DNA from 2 places in the Psychrosphaera ytuae genome. Region 2 is predicted to be linked to the other one. Evidence: predicted binding sites of a transcription regulator. Region 2 holds the regulator's gene; the other holds the start of a gene.
The links. The regulator ArgR, encoded in region 2, controls arginine synthesis, uptake and breakdown. The targets are predictions, from matches to a motif close to ANTGAATANNTATTCANT.
Positions count from the first base shown of each region.

Region 1: a site for ArgR is predicted at 1,813-1,830, ahead of gltB (glutamate synthase large subunit). Genes of this name have one in related genera too.

Region 1 covers NZ_CP072110.1:2,799,362-2,803,489, reverse strand. The annotation lists gene J1N51_RS12460 (type 1 glutamine amidotransferase family protein) at 1-354, opposite strand, end outside; gene folE2 (GTP cyclohydrolase FolE2) at 576-1,502, shown strand; gene gltB (glutamate synthase large subunit) at 1,943-4,128, shown strand, end outside.
Region 2 covers NZ_CP072110.1:1,557,239-1,561,366, reverse strand. The annotation lists gene J1N51_RS06835 (SPFH domain-containing protein) at 1-719, shown strand, start outside; gene J1N51_RS06830 (NfeD family protein) at 729-1,184, shown strand; gene argR (transcriptional regulator ArgR) at 1,289-1,753, opposite strand; gene mdh (malate dehydrogenase) at 1,899-2,840, shown strand; gene ispB (octaprenyl diphosphate synthase) at 2,933-3,904, opposite strand.

The sequences.
Region 1 (4,128 bases), 1.2 Mb from region 2:
TAATTGATCAATTAAGGTTAAAAGTGCCTCAGAGCGGTATTGTGGGAGACGAGTTAAAGTTTCACGAATTGAGGAGGTATAACTTTTGTGTAAGTCAAACAATGGTCCGGTATAAGCTGCACTATTAAACTCAACATCAGCTTGGCAGTTATCGCGCTCAAGACTTGTGCACAACCTCAGATCGCCGCCAATAAGTAGAGTTTGTGCGTTGGTTTTTCCAATCTTGTTAGAATCAGTGGTGCTAGAGAATGACGCTGCGTAACTACCAAAACTCAATACAACACTACTCAACGATAACGCTATAGCCAAACCTAGTTTCGATTTCAAAATCGCCGAAAAACCTTGTTTAATCATCAAGTCACTTCCTATGTACACAATACGCTGACAAAAATAACACTATCACATTTATAATTAATTATTGAACCATATAGCAAAAAGTTGAGTAAAGCAGTAGGTTATTTGCTTAATACTGCACCAAATATGTGGTATAACTGACCCAATAATTTGTTGTGACCAATTTTTGTAGCCCTCTCTTTGAAACACGAGGGCTTTTCCTGTTGATAAACGGAGACTCCATGCCAGCGAACATGCCAGATATTGCCAATCAAGCCAAAGCTCAAACTGAAGGAGAGCTAGACTGGGTTGGAATGAGTAACATTGAGATGCCTCTGATGATCGAGGTTGAAGGTGAAACACGCCCTGTGTCTGCACTTATTGAGGCGTTTGTTAACCTTAAGGATCCAAAGGCTAAAGGCATTCATATGTCACGTTTGTATTTAATGGTCGACGAGCTTTCAACAGAGAGTGTCTTGAGTGTTAGTAACCTTAAAACTTTACTGCATGGATTTATCGAAAGCCACAATGACATTAGTGACAATGCACAAGTTAAGTTCGAATTTGACTACCACATGCGCCGCAAATCTCTAATTAGCGGAAAGCTTGGTTGGAAAGCATATCCAGTCACAATTACAGGGCAAATTATCAAAGGTGATTTAAATATTGAGCTTGCTGTAAACGTTCCTTATTCATCGACTTGTCCGTGTTCAGCAGCCTTAGCTCGACAGCTGATTCAAAATCAATTTAACCAAACATTCGCTGGCCAAGAGTCTGTTAAGTCAGCTGATATTATGGACTTTTTAGGCTCTACTGACGGAATTATTGCAACGCCGCACAGCCAGCGTTCAATTGCAGATGTGAAAGTTAAACTTGCAGACGATACAGATGGATTCCCTATCGTTGATCTTGTTGATGCCATTGAACATGCATTAAAAACGCCAGTACAAGCCGCGGTTAAACGCGAAGACGAACAAGAGTTTGCTCGCCTAAACGGCCAAAACTTAATGTTTTGCGAAGATGCAGGCCGTCGAATTAAAGCAACGCTAAATGCACAAAAACAGTATCAAGACTTTTGGATTCGAGTTAACCATTATGAGTCTTTACATGCACATGATGCCGTTTCGGTGGCTAGTAAAGGTGTAGAAGGCGGTTATCGCAATCACTAACCTCAACCTTTTCATTGCGATACTAAAAAACGTCTGAACTATTCAGGCGTTTTTTTGTTTTAGGCTGAATGAATACCCAGACCAAATTCAATTTCTGTTAAAACCAACAACTTCCATCCCCTCCCCTTTCAAAATCATCGAACTAGAAGAAAAGAAACTCAATTCCAACAAACGTCCAATTTCTCAACTAAAATGAACCAAATAGGCTAATTTTACGTCTTTAATAGGTAAGTTAATTACAAAATTTAGAGTATTAATACTAACTTTTTCTTGAAATATTGCACCACTATGGTTAGTTTAAATGCACCAATGTGAATAAATATTCACTAAATTAGGGAACGTACCCGGCCGTAAAATGATAAAGGAGTACGCTTGCTCGCCTAAAAGCGCGTACGCCACCAACAAATACATTACATTTTCGGCTAATTAGGAGACATGCGTTGAATAATTCGATCACGGCACCAAAACTCCACGACGAGCGTTGGGTGAAAGACAATTGTGGCTTTGGTTTAATCGCTCATCTTGAGGGTGAAACAAGCCACAAAATAATAAGAACAGCCATCACTAGCCTTGCTCGGATGCAACATCGCGGTGGTATTTCTGCCGACGGTAAGACCGGCGACGGATGTGGCTTACTGATGCAAAAGCCCGATGCGTTTTTTAGAGCGATAGCAGAGCAAAATGACTGGCGACTAGGCAAAAAGTACGCCGTAGGTAATATTTTCTTTAATACAGACCCCACCCTTGCTGCTCACGCCAAATCCATCATCGAACAAGAACTACAAAACGAAACATTACAAATTGTCGGCTGGCGAGATGTGCCTATCAACAGAGACGTACTAGGCGACATCGCTCGTGACCGATTACCGACAATTCAGCAAGTATTTGTCAATGCGCCGACAGGCTGGCGTAAAAAAGATTTTGAGCGCCGTCTTTATATGGCGAGACGACGAATCGAAAAGCAATTAGCTGATGACCCACACTTTTATATCCCAAGCTTGTCTTGTTTGGTTACTATTTACAAAGGCTTGGTAATGCCAAAAGATCTGGCAGAGTTCTATTTGGATTTAGCTGATATCCGCATGCAAACCTCGATTTGTGTCTTCCACCAGCGCTTTTCAACCAATACCTCGCCTGAATGGCGACTCGCTCAACCGTTTAGATTTTTGGCTCACAATGGTGAGATAAACACTATCAAAGGCAACCGCCAATGGGCTGAAGCACGTCAATACAAGTTTCACTCGCCGTTGATCCCAGATCTGCAGCAAGCAGCGCCATTTGTCAGTTACGAGGGTAGCGACAGTGCATCTTTAGACAACATGTTAGAACTGTTTTTAGCTGGCGGCATGGACTTGTTTAGAGCCATGCGATTATTGGTGCCACCGGCTTACCAAAAACACCCACAAATGGATGCGCAGCTCAAGGCATTCTATGAGTTTAATTCCATGCACATGGAGCCATGGGACGGACCTGCTGGTATCGTTCTAACTAATGGTCGTCACGTTGCCTGTAACTTAGACAGAAACGGTCTTCGCCCTGCACGCTACATTATCACCAAAGATAAGCTGCTGACCCTAGCGTCTGAATCTGGCATTTGGGATTACAGCCCTGACGAAGTAGTTGAACAGGGTCGCGTTGGACCGGGTGAAATGTTAGCGGTTGATACCTATACTGGCAAAATTTGGCACTCTGATCAGATAGACTACGAGCTAAAAGAGCGCCATCCATACAAAGAGTGGCTCGACGGACACATTCGTCATCTAACCCCGTTTGAAGAGACCGACACCGCGCTTATTGGCACACGTCTTTTTGATGACAAAACCCAAGCAACTTATCACAAACTATTTAATTATAACTTCGAAGAGATAGAGCAAGTCATAAAAGTACTTGCAACCAATGGCCAAGAGGCGACGGGCTCTATGGGTGACGATACGCCGATGGCTGTACTGTCACAAACCGTTCGAAACAGCTACGACTATTTCCGTCAACAATTTGCCCAGGTGACCAACCCTCCTATCGATCCATTGCGTGAAAGCCACGTAATGTCACTGGCGACATGTATTGGTCGAGAGCAAAACGTATTTGCAGAAACTTCTGGTTATGCCGACCGAGTCTTGTTTAACTCGCCGGTACTGATGTATACAGACTTAAAGCAGTTAAAAGAGTTTGATCAAGCGCACTACCGCGCCGAAACGTTTTCATTGTACTACGCGCACGCTGAGTTCAATTTAAAGCAAGCTATCGAGCATCTAACAGAACAGGTGATAGCCTCAGTCAAACAAAACCAAACTGTCATCGTTATTCTCTCCGACCGAGGCGTGCAACGCGATACCCTGCCAATCCCTGCGCCGCTTGCAGTTGGTGCTGTACAACAAGCACTGGTAAAAAACCAACTGCGCTGTGACGCCAACATACTCGTTGAAACGGCGAGCGTTCGAGATTCGCATCAATTGGCCGTATTAGTCGGTTTAGGTGCCACCGCAGTTTATCCTTATCTAGCATACGAAACCGTAGAGCAATTTGTCGGTAATGGCAGTATCAAACTCGATGCAAAACAGGCATTAGTTAATTACCGTGCAGGTCTAAACAAAGGTCTGTTGAAGATCATGTCCAAAATGGGCATTGC
Region 2 (4,128 bases):
TTGATGTGCCAGGCCAATCTGCAATTACTAGAGATAATATCTCGTTAATTGTCGATGGCGTGTTGTATTTCCGCGTTTTGGATCCTTACAAAGCCTCTTACGGTGTAGACGACTATGTGTTTGCTGTTATTCAGTTAGCTCAAACTACTATGCGAAGCGAAATCGGTAAGATGGAATTAGACAAAACGTTCGAAGAACGTGATTCTTTGAATACCAATATCGTCTCTTCGATCAATGAAGCCTCTGCGCCATGGGGTGTTCAGGTGTTGCGTTACGAAATCAAAGATATTGTGCCACCATCTTCTGTTATGGAAGCGATGGAGCGCCAGATGAAAGCTGAGCGTGAAAAGCGTGCACAAGTTTTGGAATCAGAAGGTGACCGCCAAGCAGCAATCAATGTTGCAGAAGGTGAAAAACAAGCACAGGTTTTGGCCGCGGAAGCTGAAAAAGCAGAACAAATCTTAAAAGCTGAAGGTGAAGCTCAAGCAATTATGCAAGTCGCCGCTGCACAGGCAGAAGCGTTAGAGCTAGTTGGTAATGTAGCTAAAACTGAGCAAGGTCAAAAAGCGATTCAACTTGATCTTGCAACTAAAGCGATTGAAGCTAAACAAGCCATTGCGAAAGAATCTTCAGTGGTTCTTCTACCAGATGGTTCAACGGATGCATCTAGTGTAGTCGCACAAGCGATGACCATTATTGACACTCTGAATAAGAAGTAGGAGGGCGGTATGTGGATTTTTGATGATACTGCGCAAATCCTAATGGCGATAGGGATACTTATGGCCGTTGTCGATATCGTTATCCTTGGATTTGCGACGTTCTTTTTAACCTTAATTGGCTTGGCGGTGTTAACAACGGGTTTGTTATTAAACTTCGGTATCTTTACTGATACTTGGGCTAATATTTTAATCTCAATTGCGGTTCTTTCTGCATTGTATACTGCGCTGTTATGGAAGCCATTAAGTCGTCTGCAACAAGACAGCAAACCACAAACGGTGAAATCAGATTTGATAGGTCACCAGTTTGTTTTAGAAACCGATGTTACCTCAGTACACCCTGGTATGTATTTGTACTCAGGAGTAAATTGGAAAATCGAAGCGGATTCTGATTTAACGGCGGGTGCTAAAGTCGAAGTGATAGAAGTACAAGTCGGAACAATGAAAGTGGCTCCTGTTACTGAGTAATGACAAAAGGTCATAACTATCAAATGGCTTCAAAAAAACAAAAAGGTCTCAATGTAAATTGAGACCTTTTTATTTCTTTTAAATTAGATTTTATTAGTTATCTATTAAACTGTTTCGAATAGGGCTTTTACATTTTCTAATGTGTGCTCGATTTCGCTAACTTTTAAAGGTGCGATAAAAATCGTGTCATCACCGGCGATGGTACCTAGCACGCCTTCAGCCTTACCAACTGAATCTAACAAACGAGCAATTAATTGAGCCGCACCTGGGCTAGTTTTGATGATGACCATAGCTTCGTTGTGATTAACGTCCAACACCAATTGTCGTAATGGACTCTTTGCCGTTGGCATGCCTAATTCAGCAGGCAAACAGTAAACCATTTCTTGTTTGGCGTTGCGAGTTCGTACCGCACCGAAACGGGTTAACATTCTAGAAACTTTTGACTGACTGACGTTATCAAAACCAAGGGCTTTCAACGCATCTACGATGTCACTTTGTGAACCGAAGCGTTCTTCGTTCAAAATGTCTTTAAATGCTTTGATCAGGGCGTCTTGTTTGTTTTGACTCATTGTATTTTTTCCTTGCCAGTCTTTTAGGCGGAATTTTAAAGCATTTCGCCATATAATACTAATTGCGAATTGAGTTTAGCTGGATAATTGAGTATGGTTGCCGGCAAATTTCACTTCTGAATCATTCTTTAAATTGGAGATTAATATGAAAGTAGCAGTGTTAGGTGCCGCTGGTGGTATCGGTCAGGCTTTATCTTTATTACTAAAAACTCAGTTACCTGCGGGTTCTGAATTATCGCTATATGACGTAGCTCCAGTCGTTCCAGGTGTTGCTGTTGATCTAAGCCACATCCCTACTCAAGTAAAAGTAGAAGGTTTTGGTAAGGACGACCTAGAAAAAGCATTAACGGGTGCTGACATTGTATTAATCCCAGCGGGTGTACCTCGTAAGCCAGGTATGGATCGTTCGGATCTATTCAACATCAACGCAGGTATCGTTAAGACTTTGGTTGAAGGCTGTGCGGACTTCTGTCCAGAAGCATGCATTAGCATCATCACTAACCCTGTTAACACTACAGTTGCAATTGCTGCTGAAACGCTAAAAGCAAAAGGCAAGTACAACCCAGCTAAATTATTCGGTGTTACGACTCTAGACGTAATCCGCGCCGAAACGTTTGTTGCTGAAGCAAAAGGCCTTAACTGTGAAGACATCGTTGTTCCAGTTATCGGTGGTCACAGTGGCACAACTATTCTTCCTCTTCTTTCTCAAGTTGAAGGTGTTGAGTTCACTCAAGAAGAAATCGAAAAACTAACTCACCGTATCCAAAACGCGGGTACTGAAGTTGTTGAAGCAAAAGCTGGTGGCGGTTCTGCAACACTTTCAATGGGTCTAGCGGCTGCGCGTTTCTGCTTGAGCCTAGTTGACGCATTAAACGGTGAAGAAGATGTATTCGAATTCACATACGTTGAAGGTGACGGTTCTGACGCTCGTTTCTTTGCACAACCAGTTCTTTTAGGTAAAGACGGTGTTAAAGAAATCTTTGATTACGGCGAACTAAGCGACTACGAAGCTAAGTGTAAAGCAGAGATGCTTGACGGCCTTCGTGGCGACATCACTTTAGGTGAAGAGTTCGTTAACGGCCAATAATCGTAGGCAGTAAACTAAAAAAGCACCTTAGGGTGCTTTTTTTGTGTCTTCGATTTGATGATTAAAAAGAAGCGAGTTGAGCCAAAGTGTTGTTAGGCCGAGCGATGGACCGCAACGTGAGCAAGACTGATTAGCGCTTGTTTAAATTCATTGTCCGGGATCACGCCCAACGCCTCTATTGCCTTGTCGGCTTCCTTTTCAGCTTGTTGACGTGTGTATTCAAGCGATCCAGTTTGTTTCATGACAGATAAGATATGATCTAAATGATCCATGCCATTGGCATTTTCGATCGCACTGCGGATCAAAGCCGCATTTTCAGGATCCGTATTCCACATAGCATATAGAAGAGGTAATGTCGGTTTGCCTTCGGCTAGGTCATCACCCACGTTTTTACCCATATCATCGGCATCTGATGTGTAATCCATCACATCATCAATTAACTGAAATGCAGTACCTAAGTGCATGCCGTATAATTGCATCGCTTTTTCGGTTTCTTCATTTGATCCTGAAATGATCGCGGCAAGTTGTGTGGCCGCTTCAAATAACCGAGCCGTTTTGCCATAAATCACATCAAAGTAGCTTTTTTCTGTCGTATCAGGATCGTTGCAGTTCATCAACTGCAGAACTTCGCCTTCTGAGATCGTATTTGTTGCATCAGCAAGAATCTTCATCACTCGCATCGAGTCCAACGTAACCATCATTTGGAACGAACGGGTATACAAAAAGTCGCCAACCAAAACACTGGCTTGATTACCAAAAACAGCATTTGCAGTTTCTTTACCTCGACGCATTGTTGACTCGTCAACAACATCATCGTGTAGAAGGGTTGCAGTATGGATAAACTCAATAATGGCGGCGAGAGTGTGGTGTTGTTCACCTTGATAACCTAGTGCGCGTGCAGCTAGTACAGTGAGCATAGGTCTGATGCGTTTTCCGCCACTGTTGACGATATACATGCCAAGTTGGTTGATAAGCGCAACGTCGGAGTTGAGCTGATCGCCTATGCACTTGTTTACGCTTTGCATATCTTCGGCAGCAAGTTCAATGATTTGTTTAGTATCCATGTACAGCTGTTTAGTCAATTGCCAATCGGAATGGTTGCGGAGTTTACCTGACAAACCCCAAAAGCCAAAATTTAATCGTAAAAACTCCGGTAAAATACCGATAAAACGGCATGAACTTGTGGTACTTTATGAACCTGTTACAGAAAGGTTTAAAATTTATTAAATTAACGCCAAATTAGTCTTGCTAAAAGCGGGGAAGTGCTTTAGAATTCGCGCCCTGTTTT